3 regions of the Kitasatospora sp. NPDC051702 genome follow, and region 2 is predicted to be linked to each of the others. Evidence: riboswitches for the same ligand, from Rfam matches in the RefSeq annotation. Region 2 holds a riboswitch; each other region holds the start of a gene.
The links. Region 2 has a riboswitch for cyclic di-AMP ahead of AB0N04_RS01565 (glycoside hydrolase family 16 protein). Riboswitches for the same ligand answer to the same signal wherever they lie in the genome.
Positions count from the first base shown of each region.

Region 1: another riboswitch for cyclic di-AMP. It lies ahead of AB0N04_RS04295 (NlpC/P60 family protein); the one in region 2 lies ahead of AB0N04_RS01565 (glycoside hydrolase family 16 protein).
Region 3: another riboswitch for cyclic di-AMP. It lies ahead of AB0N04_RS20700 (LysM peptidoglycan-binding domain-containing M23 family metallopeptidase); the one in region 2 lies ahead of AB0N04_RS01565 (glycoside hydrolase family 16 protein).

Region 1 covers NZ_JBFAZB010000003.1:168,466-174,174, forward strand. Annotated here, with positions in the region: gene AB0N04_RS04280 (hypothetical protein) at 1-67, shown strand, start outside; gene AB0N04_RS04285 (NYN domain-containing protein) at 305-1,666, shown strand; gene AB0N04_RS04290 (NlpC/P60 family protein) at 1,865-2,902, shown strand; cyclic di-AMP (ydaO/yuaA leader) riboswitch at 3,249-3,402, shown strand; gene AB0N04_RS04295 (NlpC/P60 family protein) at 3,413-4,555, shown strand; gene AB0N04_RS04300 (NlpC/P60 family protein) at 4,783-5,709, shown strand, end outside.
Region 2 covers NZ_JBFAZB010000001.1:368,968-374,676, forward strand. Annotated here, with positions in the region: gene AB0N04_RS01550 (PPOX class F420-dependent oxidoreductase) at 1-1, opposite strand, end outside; gene AB0N04_RS01555 (alpha/beta hydrolase-fold protein) at 393-1,535, shown strand; gene AB0N04_RS01560 (MoaF N-terminal domain-containing protein) at 1,678-2,007, opposite strand; cyclic di-AMP (ydaO/yuaA leader) riboswitch at 2,452-2,610, shown strand; gene AB0N04_RS01565 (glycoside hydrolase family 16 protein) at 2,619-3,887, shown strand; gene AB0N04_RS01570 (hypothetical protein) at 4,019-4,591, opposite strand; gene AB0N04_RS01575 (IclR family transcriptional regulator) at 4,831-5,628, opposite strand.
Region 3 covers NZ_JBFAZB010000024.1:34,202-39,910, reverse strand. Annotated here, with positions in the region: gene AB0N04_RS20715 (IclR family transcriptional regulator) at 1-221, shown strand, start outside; gene AB0N04_RS20710 (RidA family protein) at 248-655, shown strand; gene AB0N04_RS20705 (DUF2470 domain-containing protein) at 801-1,520, shown strand; gene AB0N04_RS20700 (LysM peptidoglycan-binding domain-containing M23 family metallopeptidase) at 1,885-2,886, opposite strand; cyclic di-AMP (ydaO/yuaA leader) riboswitch at 2,889-3,072, opposite strand; gene AB0N04_RS20695 (MFS transporter) at 3,385-4,917, shown strand; gene purB (adenylosuccinate lyase) at 4,925-5,709, opposite strand, start outside.

The sequences.
Region 1 (5,709 bases), on a different contig from region 2:
CGACCAGGTCGAGCTGGTCGCCCGTCCCGGTGCCGAGGACGCGGCGGACCCGGCCGAGCAGGGCTGACGCCCCCGGTGCGGCGGGCGGTGCGCGGCGCGCCCGCCCACCGCGCTGGGACAATGCAGACAGGACGCACGGAGCGTGACGACAGGGGCGGCGGCCGCGGGCCGCGGACCCCGTAGGACCAGGATCGGAGCCGAGGACGTGGTGGACGCAGCGAGGGAGCCCGCCGAAGCGCAGGGGCTTCAGCCCGCTGCCGACGCGCAGCCGCCGGCGGCCGGCGCCGCCGCGTCCGAGTCCGTGGTGCCCGGCGAGGACCCCGGCGCCGGCGAGGGCCCGGCGCCGGAGCGCGTCGTGGAGAAGCTGGACCGGCCGCTGCCCGAGGGGGTGCGCCGACGGGTGGTCGGGCTGGCCTCGGACGCGCTCGGCGGTCTGCCGCCCGGTGAGCTGCCGCAGAGCCTGCGTCAGTACGTGAAGTTCACCCCGGCCCGCCGGGCCAAGTACGCGGCGACCGCGCTGGCCGCGGCGCTGGAGTCGGAGCCGGCCTTCCGGGTGCGGATAGCGGAGCGGCTGCGGCTGGGCCAGCCGGACCTGGTGAAGGCGTTGGAGTCGGGCAGCGTCCCGAGCGCCGCCGATCCGATGGACGTCGCGGCCGCCGCCTACCTGGTGCGCTCGGCGGGCTGGAGCCGGCTGGTCGCCGAGGCCGGCGACGAGGCGGAGCGGGTCGGGGCCGAGGGCGCGGCCGCCGAGGCCGCCCGGCTGGTGGAGAAGCTGCAGGCCGAACTGGCGGAGCTGCGCTCCGCCGCCCGGGCGGACCTGGACCGCCAGCGCGCGGAGTCCGAGGACGTCCGCCGGGAGGCGGAGTCGCTGCGCAAGAAGGTGCGCTCCCTGGAGAGCGACACCCGCCGCGCGCAGGCCGAGACCCGCCGGCTGGCCGGCGAGCTGGAGGCGGTGAAGGCGCAGGCGGCCGCCGAGCGCGGCGCCGCCGAGACCGAGGCGCGCCGCCTGCGGCACCGGGTCGGCGAGTTGGAGACCTCGGCCGAGCAGGCGCGCCGGTCGGCCCGGGAGGGGCGCAGCGTCGAGGACATGCGGCTGCGGCTGCTGCTGGACACCGTGCTGCAGTCGGCGCAGGGGCTGCAGCGGGAGCTGGCGCTGCCGGTCTCGCAGATCCGGCCAGCGGACCTGGTCGAGGCCGTGGTGCCCGGGTCGGCCTCGCCGCACGACGTGGCCCGGCGCGGCCTGGCCGAGGACGACCCGGCGCTGCTGGACCAGCTGCTGGCGATCCCGCAGGTGCACCTGGTGGTGGACGGCTACAACGTGACGAAGACCGGCTATCCGACGCTGCCGCTCGAGCAGCAGCGGCTGCGGCTGCTGGGCGGTCTGGCGATGCTCGCCCAGCGCACCCAGGCGGAGGTCACCTGCGTGTTCGACGGGCAGGACCTGGACGTCCCGGTGATCATGGCGCCACCGCGCGGGGTGCGGGTGCGGTTCAGCCGGACCGGCGAGACGGCGGACGAGCTGATCCGGCGTCTGGTGCGGGCCGAGCCGCAGGGCCGTCCGGTGGTGGTGGTGTCCACCGACCGCGAGGTGGCCGAGGGCGTGCGGAAGGCGGGCGCACGCCCGGTGGCGTCGGTGCTGCTGCTGAACCGCCTGGCGCGGCCCTGAACCCCGCCCGGGCGGGATGACGGCTGGTCAGCGACCGGTTCGGGGTGGTGTGGGGATCTCGTGAAGTCAGCGGGAGGGTGGAGTTCACGCCATCGGGGGAGTGGAAAATCCCTTGGATCTTCACTAGGGTCTGGCGTCAAACCTATTTTCCGGATTCTCACCTGATCGGGTGAGGCCGATGGAAGAAGGAGCCGGTCCTTGGCCTCCCACCGCCGTCCCAAGCAGCCGAGCCGCGCGCGGGTCTCCGTGCTCACCGCTGCTGCTGCGACCGCGGTCGCCCTCTCCGCCCAGGTGGCCGCGCACGCCGCGCCCCAGCCGAACAAGACGGACGTCAAGGCGCAGATCGACCAGCTCCAGCAGGAGCAGGAGCAGGCGGCCGAGAAGTACAACGGCGCCAAGGAGCGGTCCGACCAGCTCCGCAAGCAGGCCGACCAGCTGCAGGACCAGGTGGCCCGCAGCCAGGAGCAGATGACCCAGCTGCAGACGGGCCTGGCCGAGGTGGCGGGCGAGCAGTACCGCACCGGCGGCATCGACCCGTCCGTCCAGCTGATGCTCTCCTCCGACCCGTCCGGGTACCTGGACAAGGCCTCCAGCGTCCAGCAGGCCAGCACCAGCCAGGCCGAGGCGCTCAAGGGGCTGCTGGACCAGCAGCGCCGGCTGGACCAGGAGAAGGCCGAGGCCGCCGCCGTGCTGGCCTCGCTGGACTCCACGACCAAGGACCTGAACCAGGCCAAGTCGGACGTCAACCAGAAGCTCAAGGCCGCCCAGGACCTGCTGAACTCGCTCAGCGCCTCCGAGCGGGCCGCGCTGCGCGCCCAGCAGGCGCAGGACGACCGGGCCTCGCGCGGCGCGGACCGGGTCGACCTCAGCAGCCTGCCGCCCGCGAGCGGGTACGCGGCCGTGGCCGTCGCCAAGGCGATGAGCAAGCAGGGTTCGCCGTACGTCTGGGGCGCCACCGGCTCGACCACCTTCGACTGCTCGGGCCTGATGGTCTGGTCGTACGCTCAGGCCGGCGTCTCGCTGCCGCGCACCTCGCAGGAGCAGGGCAACGTCGGCACCCGGGTGCCCTCGCTGGACCAGGCCCAGCCGGGCGACCTGGTGATCTACGGCAGCGACCGGCACCACGTCGGGATGTACATCGGCAACGGCATGGTGGTGCACGCCCCGCACACCGGTGACGTGGTGAAGGTGATGAAGGCCGACGCGATGCCGATCAACACCATCCGCCGGGTCTGACGGCGGGACAGCCGCCGCGGGGCCGTCGCCGGCCCTGTGATCCCCGCCACTCCCGACCGGGGGTGGCGTTCGGATTTCTGCGCGCCCCGGGTTCCTGAACGGCCTTGCGATGAAAGCCGATCAGCTTTGCGTGCGGTGGTGATCACCATCGGTCATATTCACAAATGAACTTGGGTCTTCTTCCATCTTTTTTCTGACAAGGATTTGAACGGATCACGGTTCAGTTACTAGGGTCGTGCCTCGAACCACCGCACTGTCGATCGCCCAGCCAGGGTGGCGGCGGTGGTTTCCGTCGAGTTCGCGAAGCAGCGGGGCAGGCCGAAGGGCCGCCCGGCGGGGAGCCCAGTGGTCGGGGGCGCTGTGGAGCGGAGCCGGGGAACCACGTTCCTCCGGGGTGAATCGGCGTCAGGTCGGCCGGTGGAACGGCCGTGAGGCGCCGTAGGGCCCGCTTCCGGCCCGAACCCGTCAGCTCACCCGGTAGGCGGACGTAGGAAGAAGGAGCCCGCCTTCGTGGCGTCCCATCGTCGTCCCAAGCCCGCCGGCCGCGCCAGGGTGTCGATCCTGACCGGTGTCGCCGCCGCGGCGGTCGCGCTGTCCGCGCAGTCCGGCGCCCACGCCGACCCGCAGCCGACCAAGGACCAGGTCAAGGAGCAGGTCGACCAGCTCAACGAGCAGGCCGAGGTCGCCACCGAGAAGCTCAACGCCGCCCAGGAGAAGCAGCAGGAGCTGCAGAAGCAGGTCACCGGCCTGCAGGACCAGGTGGCGCGGCAGCAGGCGCAGGTGACCGACCTGCAGGGCGGCCTGGCCGAGATCGCCGGCGAGCAGTACCGCAACGGCGGCATATCCCAGACCGTCCAGCTGATGTTCTCCGCGAGCCCGGACAACTTCCTCAACCAGGCCGGCACGCTGAACCAGGCCGGTGACACCCAGAAGGGGCAGCTGAAGCAGCTCCAGGACGAGCAGCGCAAGCTCGACCAGGTGCGCACCGAGGCCCAGGGCAAGCTCGCCGAGATGGAGACCACCACTCAGCAGCTGAAGGCCGCCAAGGACGAGGTCCAGGGCAAGCTCAAGGCCGCGCAGGACCTCCTCAACACGCTGACCGAGCAGGAGCGCCAGGCGCTCCGCGCGGCCGAGGAGAAGGCCGCCGCCGAGGCCAAGGCCAAGGCCGACGCCGCCGCGAAGGCCGCCCAGCAGCAGGCCGCGCAGCAGGCCGCCGACCGCTCCTCGCGGGACAGCAACCGCACCGACCTGAGCGCCCCGACCACCTCGGCGCCCGCCCCCAAGCCGGTCGCCGCCGGCAGCTCCCGCGGTGCCGCGGCGCTGTCCATCGCCGCCACCAAGGTCGGCTCGCCGTACGTCTACGGCGCCACCGGCCCCAGCTCGTTCGACTGCTCGGGCCTGATGGTCTGGGCGTTCAACCAGGCCGGCGTGTCGCTCCCGCGGACCTCGCAGGAGCAGGCCGGTGCCGGCACCCGGATCGGCAGCGACCTCTCCCAGGCGCAGCCCGGCGACCTGCTCATCTTCTACAGCGACGCCCACCACGTGGGGATCTACGCCGGCAACGGCCAGGTGCTGCACGCGCCCAAGCCGGGTGCGTCGGTGCGCTACGAGGCGGTCTCCAACATGCCGCTGGCCTCCATCGTGCGGGTCTGATCCCCGCTCCGGAGCACCCGGGCCCGGCCCTCCGTCACGGAGGGCCGGGCCTGCGGCTTTTCCACCGGGCACGGACGGATGTCCGATTGGTGGTCGAATATTCGGGTCCGGAGGGGTTTGGACTCGCTTGCCCGGACTCGCTAACGTCTGCCACCGGACTCCCGCTTCCAGACCGCCCACCGGGTGCGGCGGCGGGGCCGTGCCGCAGGACTGGAGCCGCCGCCGCCATGCCCGTGCACCGCCGTTCCCAACTGCTCGCCCGTGCGCTGGTGCTGACCGCGGCCGCCACCACCGCCCTGGGCGTCACGACCGGCGGCAGTGCCCAGGCCGCCCCCGGGGCGCCCGAGCCGCCCAGCCGCAAGGACGTCAAGGCGCAGGTCGAACAGCTCTACGACGAGGCCGAGCAGGCGTCCGAGCGGTACAACGCCGCGCTGGAGGCCCAGCAGCGCCTCCAGGGCGAGACGACCGCCCTCCAGGGCGAGATCGCCGTCGGCCAGGAACAGCTCAACCAGCTGCGCGGCGACCTGGCGAGCGTGGCCGGCGCCGAGTACCGCGGCGGCGGCCTGGCACAGACCGTCCAGCTGATGCTCTCCACCGACCCCGAGGGCTACCTGACCCGGGCCCGCACCCTGGACCAGGCCGCCGAGCGGCAGCAGGAGACCCTGCACGAGCTGGTCACCCGCCAGCGCCGGCTCGACCAGCGCCGCACCGAGACCTCCGGCAAGCTCGCCGAACTGGAACAGGCCCGCCGCTCGCTCGCCGAGGGCAAGCAGCAGGTCCAGCAGCGGCTCGCCAAGGCGCAGCGGCTGCTCAACAGCCTGGGCGCCGCCGAGCGCGCCCGGCTGGCCGCCCAGGACGCCAGGGACGCCGAGCAGCGGGCCACCCGTGGCACCGACCGGCTGGACCTCGGCAGCGCCCCGCCCGCCTCCGAGCGCGGGGCGGCCGCACTGGCCGCCGCGGTGCGGATGATCGGCTCGCCCTACGTCTACGGCTCCACCGGGCCGCGCGCCTTCGACTGCTCCGGTCTGATGTACTACAGCTGGCGGCAGGCCGGAGTGACCCTGCCGCGCACCTCGCAGGCCCAGGCGTACGCCGGCCAGCGGGTCAGCCTCTCCGAAGCGCGGCCGGGAGACCTGGTGATCTTCTACCGGGAC
Region 2 (5,709 bases):
TGGGTCGCCTTCCGTGTCGGTCCGTCTCGACCTGATGCACGCTCAGGGTAGGGGGTGCGTGGCCGGCGTGTCGGTAGGGCGGCGACGGTCGGCGCCGGGCCGTGGCCGTCGTCCGCCATCCCGCCGGCCCGGTCCGCCCGCGTGGTGACAACAGCTGACAGCTGACAGATTTCAGACGACAGATAACAGATAACAGATTTCAAACTCTGTCACCTGTTATCCGTTACCCGGAAACGACCAGCAGACTCCCCGTGACCTCCCAGCCGTCGTCAGCCTTCTCCCAGCCGGACGCTAGGGTTGATCCTCGCGCCCCGGCGGGGGGAACCGGGGTGACCTCCTCGGATGTCCCCAGCGGAGGGGACTGGAGTTCGAGGCGTGGGAGCAAGCAGGACATGGGTCTGACGAGCCACAAGGTGTTGGCGCTGACCGTATTGATCGCCGTCGTGATGATGGCCGGCACGGTCTGGCTCTGGCCCAGACTCGCGAGAGCGACCTGGCAGGCGGTCCTGGGGAGGATCGGCGCACTGCTCGCGACCCAGCTCGCGGTGCTCGCCGCGCTCGGCCTGGTGGCCAACAACTACTTCGCTTTCTACAGCAGTTGGGACGACCTGCTGGGCACCGGCGACACCGGACCGGTGGTCATCCACAACAAGGCGGACGCCTCCGGGCGCCTGCTCGTGGAGACGATCGGCCACGCCTCCGTCAAGGGCGGCGGCGCGATGGGCCGCGAGCCCGCCCAGTCGGGGGAGATCCGCAAGGTGCGGATCGACGGCGCGGTCAGTCGCCTCTCCACCGAGGGCTACGTCTACCTGCCGCCGCAGTACTTCCAGCCGGAGTACGCGCAGAAGCAGTTCCCGGCGGTGATCGTGAGCACCGGGTTCCCGGGGATCGCCGAGAACCTGATCACGCGCTTCAACTACCCCGGCGCGGCGCTCAAGCTGCTCCAGGAGGGCCGGATGCAGCCGACCGTCATGGTCCTGGTGCGCCCCTCGCCCGCCCTGCCGCAGGACACCGAGTGCGAGGACATCCCGGGCGGCGCGCAGTCCGACACCTACTTCACCAAGGACGTCCCCTCGGCGATCCAGGCGAGCTACCGGGTCTCCGCGGACCCGCAGGCCTGGGCCTTCATGGGCAACTCCACCGGTGGCTACTGCGCGCTCAAGCTGGCCATGCGCCACCCCGACGTCTTCCCGACGGCCGTCGCGCTCTCCGCCTACTACGACGCGGCGGACGACCCGACCACGGGGGACCTGTTCGGCGGCAGCAGCCAGCGCCGAAACGAGGCGAACCTGTTGTGGCGGCTGAAGAACCTGCCGCAGCCGAAGGTGTCCGTGCTCCTCGCCGGCACCAAGAAGGGCGACGGCGACTACCGGCGCGAGACCGAGGCCTTCGTCGACGCGGTGAAGGACCCGATGAAGGTGTCCTACAGCATGCTGGAGAACGGCGGCCACAACTTCGAGACGTGGAGCGCGCTGCTGCCCTCCTCGCTCGAGTGGCTGTCCCAGCACCTCAAGGTGCCCAACCAGACCGTCTGAGCCCCGGTCCGACCGGCCCAGGCCCGAGCCCGGCCCAGGCCCGAGCCCGGCCCAGGCCCGACCGACCCCTGACCGTAACGGCTCCGGACCGCAACGGCCCCGGACCGCAGCGGCCCCCGGCCGGACCGCCCGGACCGATCGGTCAGGCCACCCGCTCCAGGGTCCCGGTGTGCAGCTCGCCCACCCGGCCGCCCTCGCCCTCGAATGTCCAGAAGGCGCGGACCGTCAGCCTGCCGAGGTCCATCACGTGGCTGACGGTGATCCCGCTCTGCTCCGTCCAGCTGACGAAGTAGATCTCCGGCGCCACCTCGGCGACGTGCAGCCGCACGTCCTCCCACTGGCCCGCGGACTCGCCGAGGCCCTCCCAGCGCAGCCGCGTGCCGTCGGCCGAGTAGGCGTTGCGGAAGGCCGCGCCGTTGTCGGCCCGGAAGAGGTAGGTGCGGCCGGCGAAGGCGGGCAGGGGCGCGGTCATGGTGGGGCGGTACCTCGTTCCCGGTGGGGTGCGCACGGGTGGTCCGTGGGGTCTTGTGCACTGCGGAAGATGTCGGACCTCCAATTTATCCGACCGGGCGAGCCCGGCGGGTGCAGTTGTGCCGGGCGCGGCCGGGGGAGTCGGCCGCGCCGGAGGGCGCACCGGGCGGGCGCCCGCCGGACGTCCCTCGGCGGCACCGGCGAGCCGTCCTCCGGTCGCCGGGCGCCGGCGGCGCAGGCCGGGAGCCGGGTGGACGCCCGGCTCGGCCGAGGGGATGATCAACTCGACCGCCACGCAGCGTCGTTGATCGACACCACTGTGAGCTGCGTGACAACCCGCCCGGCAGAGTTGTCCGTTCACGGACGGTCTGCCTAGCCTGCAACGGCCGTCCGCCACGCGGACCCCGCCGCCGGGACGCCGAGTCCCGTCCACCCGCCGGCGGGCAACCGAGGACCACAGTGGACGGGAGCGGGGGAACCAAGGTCAGCGCCCGGCCCGCACGCTCTCCCGCGTGCGGGTCGCGGCTAGGGGTGAAGCCGCTCCCACCGGCGGCCGGGCAACTGCAGCCCGAACCCGACAGCTCACCTCGCAGGCGTCGCAGAGGACACCCCATGCACCAGCCTGCCCTCCGGCGCCGCACGCCGCGCCACGCCCGCCCGGCCCACCGGGGCCGCTTCGCCGCCCTCGCCGCCACCGGGGCGGTCGCCGTCAGCGGTGCCGGTCTGCTGGGCCTCCCGGCGACCGTCGCCGCCCACGCCGCCACCACCCCGACCGTCACCCAGGACCGGCTGGCCCCCGCGACGATGGTCGCCAACAAGGCCGCCACCGCCTCGCTGACCGTCCACTCCTCGGCCTGCGTCACCGCGAAGACGGTGGGTGTGGGCGTGCGCGACGCGCGCGGCACCAACCTGGACTTCCCCGGCAACCTCTCCAACGTGCAGATCTGCCCGAGCGGGCTGTCCTTCACCAGCGGTGCCCGCGCGCTGCCGGCCGGGACGTACAGCCAGTTCGGCTTCTGGCAGGACCTCGGCGGCGCCTGGCACAACCTGCCCTCGCAGCAGCTGGTGGTCTCCGGCACGGCGACCCCGACCCCGGCTCCCACCGCGACCCCCACCGCCACCCCGACGCCGTCCCCCACCGGCACCCCCGGTGCCACGGCGAGCCCCTCGGCGGGCACCCCGGCCTCCCCGGTCGCGGGCAAGGCGCTGACCTGGTCCGACGAGTTCAACAGCTCGATCACCTGGGGCTCGCGCTGGGTCGGTGACAAGAGCACCGCCTACAGGTACGGGAACCACAACCCGGACGACAACAAGCTCGACCTGCTGAACAAGAACAACGTCAGCGTCGCCAACGGGGTCGCCACCTTCACGGCCGCGCCGAGCGGCACCACCCTGGAGAACGGCAAGCAGGCCTGGAACGCGGGCTTCCTGACCACCGAGGGCTCCAGCGAGGGCTTCCGGGTCAAGACCGGCGACTACGCCGAGACCCGGGTCAAGCTGCCGTCCGGTTCCGGTGCCTGGCCGGCCCTGTGGACCTGGAAGAACGGCAACGGGGAGATCGACTCCTTCGAGTACCACCCCGACAACCCGAACCTGCTGGAGCTGACCAACCACGTCAACCCCGGCAACGCCAAGTACTACACCGACGCCGGTGCCGTCGCGAAGGACCAGTGGGTGACGATCGGCACCTACTACGGCGCCAACTCGGTCGACTGGTACGTCAACGGCGTCAAGGTCTTCTCGGACGGCAAGGGCGTCGGCGCCAACTGGTCGGCGTACCTGATCCTCAACCTCTCGGTGTGCGCGGGGCAGTACCACCCGGCGCCGCAGGGGACCACGCCGCTCAGCATGGCCGCGGACTACGTCCGGGTCTACCGCTGACGCGTGAGCCGTCGGGTCCAGCCGCTCGGGCCCGACGGCTCACGTGATCACCGCCGGCAGCCCGTTCCCGGCTGCTGACGCCCGAGCGCCCGGGGCCGACCACTCGGCCCCGGGCGCTCGGGCGTACCGGCTCAGTCGTTGGTCGTCTCGACCACCCTGATCTCGAACGGCTTCCGGTTGTTGGTCTCGTCCTTGTCGTCCGCGCCGCGCACCGCGACCCAGCCGCCCTGGAGGGTGCCGAGCGGGAGGTCGGGGGAGAGGCGGACCGGGACGAGCGCGGTCGCGCTGCGCCCCGACTTCAGCCCCGCGGGGAAGACGCAGCGCACCCGGTGGCCGTTCTGGAACACCTCGCAGTCCTCGGGGAAGAACGGCTCCTCGGGGGTGACCCCCTCCGGCAGGGTGACCACGACGGTGAACGGCGAGGCGGTGGTGTCGGGGCCGCCGTTCCCGACGAATGCGTGGATCGTCGTGCTGCCACCGGGCGGAGCGGGGTCCGGGTCGATCCGGACCACCTCCAGGTCGGAGTTCGAGGGCTTGACCAGGGCCGCGCCGACGTCCACCACCGGCCGCGGCTCGGGGCGGCGCAGCGCCCAGGACGGCCCGGCGGCCAGCACCGCCACCGCGCAACCCGCCGCCACCACGGCGACCAGCCCGGCCCCACCGACCCCGCCGGATCCCCGACGCCCCGTGCTCCTGCGTTCCATCGCGACTCACCCGTGCCCTTGCGCTCCGGCGGCCCGCGCCGTCGCGCGCCGCGCCCGCACCCAGGGTGGCGGGGCGGCCGCCGGGGGCCCGGACAACCCGCCAGCCGTTCGCCTGGACGGGCGCACCGGTGCACCGGAAGTCGGCTCGTCGGACCTCCGGCGCACCGGGGGCCGTCCGGCCTGCGGCGCATCCGGGGTCAGGCCGGCCTCCGGCGCACCGGGAGAGGGGCTGAGCCCGTTCAGGGAGCCAGGACCTGCCCCAGCCGGGCCGCGATGTGGTGCATCACCGGGACGAGCGCGGAGGCGCCGGCCTGCTCCTCCAGCGCGCGGATCCGGGCCTCGGGGCCGGAGACGGAGAGCGCGGTGGGCGTGGGCGCGCCCGGTACGGCGAGCGCGATGCAGCGCACGCCGATCTCCTGCTCCTGGTCGTCGACCACGTAGCCGCGCTCGCGCGCCTCGGCGAGCTGCTCCAGCAGCTCCTGCGGGTCGGTGACGGTGTACTCGGTGTGCGCGGGCAGCGGGTTGGGGCCGAGCACCGCGCGCGCCTCCTCCTCGGGCAGCTGGGCGAGCAACGCCTTGCCGACGCCGGTGCAGTGCGGCTGCACCCGCCGGCCGACCTCGGTGAACATCCGCATCGAGCGCCGCGACTGCACCTGCCCGACGTAGACCACCTCGCCGCCCTCCAGCACCGCCAGGTTGGCGGTCTCGCCGGTGGCCTCCATGAGTTCGGCCAGGTAGGGACGGGCCCAGCTGCCGAGCAGGCGGCCGGCCGTCTCGCCGAGGCGGATCAGCCGGGGGCCGAGGGTGTAGCGGCGCGCGGTGTCCTGGCGCACATAGCCCTGCTGGACGAGGGTACGAACCAGGCGGTGGATGGTCGGCATCGGCAGGCCGGAGCTGGTGGAGAGCTCGCTGAGCGTGGCGACACCACCGGAGTCGGCCAGCGCCTCCAGGAGCTGGAAGGCGCGCTCGACGGACTGCACGCCGCCGCTCGCGCGGTCGGTGCCCGTCGTCGATGCTGTGTCGGGGGTCGCAACCACCGGCGTTCCCTTCGCTGTCGGGGAGGAGTAGAGTCCCGGCGATCACATCAACAAACCGTTGAAATTCTGTATCGCGGAAAC
Region 3 (5,709 bases), on a different contig from region 2:
TGGCCGCCCAGGGCTGGGCGCAGGACCACGCCGAACACGAGGCGTTCATCAACTGCGTGGCGGCGCCGATCCGGGACGTCACCGGCCGGGTCGTCGCCGCCGCGTCCATCTCCGTCCCGGACGTCGTGCTGCCCTACGAGCAGGTGCTGGACCTCCTCCCGCAGCTGCTCGCCACCGCCCGCGCCGTCTCGGCCGACTGCGGCCGCCCGGACCGTACCTGACCGACCGCCAGAACACGAGGAAGCCGATGACCGACAAGACCGAGATCCGCACCGACGGCGCCCCCGCGCCCGCCTGGACGTTCTCCCAGGGCGTCCGCAAGGGCCCGATCCTCCAGGTCTCCGGGCAGGGCCCGCAGGATCCGGCGACCGGCGAGTACCTGTACCGCGGCGACGTGCGGGCCCAGACCCGGCGCACGCTGGAGAACGTCAAGGCGATCGTCGAGGCCGGTGGCGCGACCATCGAGGACGTGGTGATGTTCCGGGTCTACCTCACGCAGCGGGCCGACTTCCCGCTGATGAACGAGGTCTACGCGGAGTTCATCGAGGAGAACGTGAAGCCCGGCGGGGTGAAGCCCTGCCGGACGACGGTCTTCGTCGAGCTGCCGCAGGAGCCGATGCTGGTCGAGATCGACGCCCAGGCCGTGATCGGCTGAGCGCCGCCGCCCGGACGGAAGGGCCCGGACGCCCCGCGCGTCCGGGCCCTTCCGCGCACCGCTCGGACGGCGCAGAAGGGGCGGCACTTGCCACACCCTCCCACGGTGATTAGGTTAGGCTCACCTAACCAACTGGAGGTCCGTCATGAGTCTGCCCACCGACGACGCCCCGGTGCCCGAGCCCACCACCGCCGAACGGGTCCACAGCCTCCTCGCCGCGACCTCCTCGCTCACCGTCCGCGCCCTCGGCGAGCACCACGACCTGGACACCCCGGTCTCCGTCCACGGCTCCCGGCTGCGCCTGCGCGCCCCGCTCGGCTCCCCGCTCTCCACCGCCGCCGCGCGCGAGACCGACGGCCTCGCGGTCGTGCTCGACGTCACCGATGTCTCCCCCGTCGCCGTCCGCGACCGGATCCGCGCCCGCCTCACCCTGGCCGGCCGGCTGCACCTGGCCCACCTCGCCGACGACGGCATCAGCGTCCACCTGCGTGTGGACGTCGCCCACGCCGTCCTGTCCACCCCGTACGGCACCGGCGCCCTCACCGCCGCCGACCTCGCCCACGCCGCGCCCGACCCGCTGGCCCGGTACGAGGCCGCACTGCTCACCCACCTCGCCGACGACCACGCGGACGCCGTCGCCGTCCTCACCCGGCTGCTCGACCCGGCGCTGCTCGCCGGGCGGCCGGACGTCCGGCCGCTCGCCCTGGACCGGCACGGCCTGGTGCTGCGCCTGGACCACCCGCACGGCCACCGCGACGTCCGCCTGGTCTTCCCCGAACCCGTCGCCGACACCGAGGAGTTCGGCCAGCGGGTGCACGAGCTGCTGAACGCCGCGGAGCAGGGCCTGCCCGTCCACCGGCTCTGAACCCGCAGCCCGGCGAACGGCACCCGGCGAACGGCACCCGACAGGCGGCAGGCGGCGGACGCCCCCGGGGCCGACGTCACACCCCCGGCGCGTCCGCCCGTTGCGCGCGCCGGCGCCGGAAGCGGAGACGCACCGGGAACGTCCCCGGGAACGGCGGCGGAAACGGCAGCGGCCGGCCCGGCTCGCGAGGGAGGTCTCGCGAGCCGGGCCGGCCTGGGCGTGTCCCGCGCCCATGTCCGCCGTTGCGGCGATCACCCGGTCGAGCGGTCACCCGACATGACCATCCCGGAGGATCGTTTCGCCCCGCATCAGCGGTAGTCCCGAAAGGCCCGTCCGGCGGGACCGGGCCCTCGACCCGTCAGGGTCAGAGAGCGACGCCGTGCGCCCGCAGGTAGGCGACCGGGTCGATGTCCGAGCCGTACTCGGAGCCGGTGCGGATCTCGAAGTGCAGGTGCGGGCCGGTCACGTTGCCGGTCGCACCGGAGAGGCCGATCTGCTGGCCGACGGTGACGGTCTGACCGATCGACACGCCGATCGAGGAGAGGTGCGCGTACTCGGCGTAGTGGCCGTCGGCGAGCTTGATCTCGACCTCGTTGCCGTAGGCGCCACCGTTGCCGGCCTTCACCACGACGCCGTTGGCGACGGCGCGCAGCGGGGTGCCGGTGGAGGCGACGAAGTCCTGGCCGGTGTGGTGGCCGGAGGCCCACATCGAACCGGCCACGCCGTAGGCGGTGCCCAGCTTCGGGTTGGCCAGCGGGGCGACGAAGCCCGAGGTGCTGGCGGCGGCCGGGGCGGCGGTGACGGCGGCGGCCGGCTTCGGGGCGGCGGTCTGCACCTGGGTCTGGACCGGGGCGGACGGCTTGGCGGCCTCGGTCTTGGCCTGCACCTGGGCCTTCGGCTTGGCCGGGGCGGCGGGCTTGGCCGGGGCGGCCGGGGCGGCGGGCTTCGCCGGGGCGGCGTCCGCGGACGGCGCGGCGTGGCCGGCGATCGAGAGGTGCTGACCCGGGAAGATCAGGTTCGGGTTGCCGCCGACGACCGAGCGGTTGTGCTCGTACAGCGCCTGCCAGCCACCGTCGACGTGCTTGGCGTCGGCGATCTTCGACAGGGTGTCACCGCTGACGACGCGGTAGCTCTCGGCCTGGGCCGGGGCGGTGACGGGAGCGGCGGCCGGGGCGGCCGGCTTGGCGTCGACGCTGGTGGCGCCGGTCCAGGTGGAGCTCTGCGCGGCCGGGGCGGCCGGGGCGGTGTGCGCCTGGGCGCTCACGGCGGCCACGAGCGGAAAGGCGAAGGAGACCCCGGTGACCGCGGTGGCGATGCCGATGCGGGCGGCGCGGGGCAGGGCGATACGACGAGCCTGAGCAGGCATGGAAGTTTCCTCTCCGACGCCTGCGAGGTGAGCTGTCGGGTTCGGGCTGGAGTTGCCCGGCCGCATGCGCGGCTTCACCCCAAGCCGGCCCTGGGATCCGGTACGCGAAGCGCGTGCCGATCCCGGTCCGGCGACTTACCTGTGGGTCCCCCGCTCCTGCCGTACAGAGTTCAGTTCGAACCACCGGGCAGCGGCAGGATTCGGCGTTCCACCCGGCGGATCCGTCCGGACTGGCCGGGCGGTCGCTGAACTAAAACCCATCCGTCCGGGTGAAGCAATGTCGATCTCTTGAACGGACAACCATCCCCGCCGAGGCCGTGACACTCCGAATGATCGGCTGCACCGTGCGTGCACAATCCATTCACCCGGCGCCACTGATCCACGACGCTGCGCCGATCCCGCCACCGCTGCGCGACCGTTCGCTCACGCACCGCACACCGTCGACACACCCCCCGGTGACCCTTGTCACGCGGGCCCCGCGGGGCGCAGGATCGGGCCGTGGCCACCTCCGCGGCCGGCACCCTGCGCCTGGGCACCGCGCAGGGACGCTGGGTACTCCTGGCAACCGTGCTCGGCTCCAGCATGGCGATGCTCGACGGCACCGTGGTGAACGTCGCGCTGCCCCGGATCGGCACCGACCTCGGTGCCTCCCTCGCCTCCCTGCAATGGACCCTGAACGCCTATCTGCTGACGCTCGCCGGGCTGATCCTGCTCGGCGGCGCGCTCGGCGACCGGTACGGCCGGCGCCGGGTGTTCCTGATCGGGGTGGTCTGGTTCGCCGCCGCCTCGGCGGCCTGCGCCGCCGCCCCCACCATCCAGGTGCTGGTCGCGGCCCGCGCCGTGCAGGGCATCGGCGGCGCGCTGCTCACCCCCGGTTCGCTCGCCATGCTGCAGGCCGTCTTCCACCCGGAGGACCGCTCGGCGGCGGTCGGCCTGTGGTCGGGGCTCGGCGGCGTGTCGGCGGCGGTCGGCCCGTTCCTCGGCGGCTGGCTGGTGGACGGCCCCGGCTGGCGGTGGATCTTCCTGCTCAACCTGCCGCTGGCGGCCGCCGTCGTCGCGGTCGGCGCCCGGCACGTCCCGGAGAGCCGGGACGAGAGCGCCACCGGTCGCTTCGACGTCCTCGGTGCGCTGCTCGCCGCGCTCGCCCTCGGTGCGCTCACCTACGCGTTGACCGCCGCCGGGGAGGGCCTCTCCCCCGCGGTCTGGTTCGCCGGAGCGGTCGGGCTGGTGCTCGGCGCGGCCTTCCTCACGGTCGAACGCCGCGCCGCCGAGCCGATGCTGCCGCTCGGCCTCTTCTCCTCCCGGCTGTTCACCGCCGTGAACCTGGTCACCCTGTGCGTCTACGCGGCGTTCAGCGGGGTGTTCTTCCTGCTGGTCGTGCAGCTGCAGATCGTCTCGGGCTTCTCCCCGCTGGTCTCCGGCCTCGCCCTGGTCCCGATCACCGTGCTGATGCTCACGTTCTCGGCGCGCGCCGGGCGGCTGGGCAAGCGGATCGGCCCGCGGATCCCGCTGACCGTCGGGCCGCTGCTGTGCGCCGCCGGGGTGCTGCTGATGCTGCGCATCGGCGCCGGCTCCACCTACTGGGCCGACGTGCTGCCGGCCGTGACGGTGATGGGCTGCGGGATGACCCTGCTGGTGGCGCCGCTGACCGCGACGGTGCTGGCCGCGGTCGAGGTGCGGCACGCGGGCATCGCCAGCGGCGTCAACAACGCCGCCGCCCGCGCGGCCGGTCTGCTCGCGGTCGCCGCCCTGCCGGCGCTCGCCGGGCTCAGCGGCGACGCCTACCGGGTGCCGTCCGCGGTGGACTCCGCCTTCCACACCGCGATGCTGATCTGTGCCGGTCTGCTCTGCGCCGGCGGGCTGACCGCCCTCGCCACCGTCCGCGGAAACGTGCTCGCGCCGGAGGACCACCCCGTCGCCGAGCCGGACTGCGCGTGGACCTGCGGCACCACCCCGCCGCTCGACCCGGGCCACGTGCACACGGACGAGGGCCCCGCCACCGGAACGGCGGCGGGGCCCTCGTCGGGCTGAGGCGACGTCAGAGGATGTCGCCCGGCGCGTACTTGGCGGCCTCCGGGTAGGCGGCGGCGACGGCCTCCACCTGGCGGACGACCTCGGCGACCTGGGCACCGGCCGCACCGGTGAAGGAGAGCCGGTCGGCCAGCAGGGCGTCCAGCGCGGCCCGGTCCAGCGGGATCCGCTCGTCGGCGGCCAGGCGGTCCAGCAGCTCGTTCTCCCGGGCGCCGGCACGCATCGCCAGCGCGGAGGCGACGGCGTGCTCCTTGATGACCTCGTGCCCGGTCTCCCGGCCGACGCCCGCCCGCACCGCACCCATCAGCACCTTGGTGGTGGCGAGGAACGGCAGGTAGCGGTCCAGCTCGGTCTCGATCACGGCGGGGAAGGCGCCGAACTCGTCGAGGACGGTCAGGAAGGTCTCCAGCAGGCCGTCGAAGGCGAAGAACGCGTCCGGCAGCGCGACCCGGCGCACCACGGAGCAGGAGACGTCGCCCTCGTTCCACTGGTCGCCGGCCAGCTCGCCGGTCATCGAGGCGTAGCCGCGCAGGATGACCGCGAGGCCGTTGACCCGCTCGCAGGAACGGGTGTTCATCTTGTGCGGCATCGCCGAGGAGCCGACCTGGCCCTCCTTGAAGCCCTCCGTGACCAGCTCGTGGCCGGCCATCAGACGGATGGTCTTGGCCAGGCTGGACGGCGCGGCGGCCAGCTGGACGAGGGCGGTGAGCACCTCGAAGTCCAGCGAGCGCGGGTAGACCTGGCCGACGCTGGTCAGCACGTTCTCGAAGCCGAGGTGGCCGGCGACCCGCT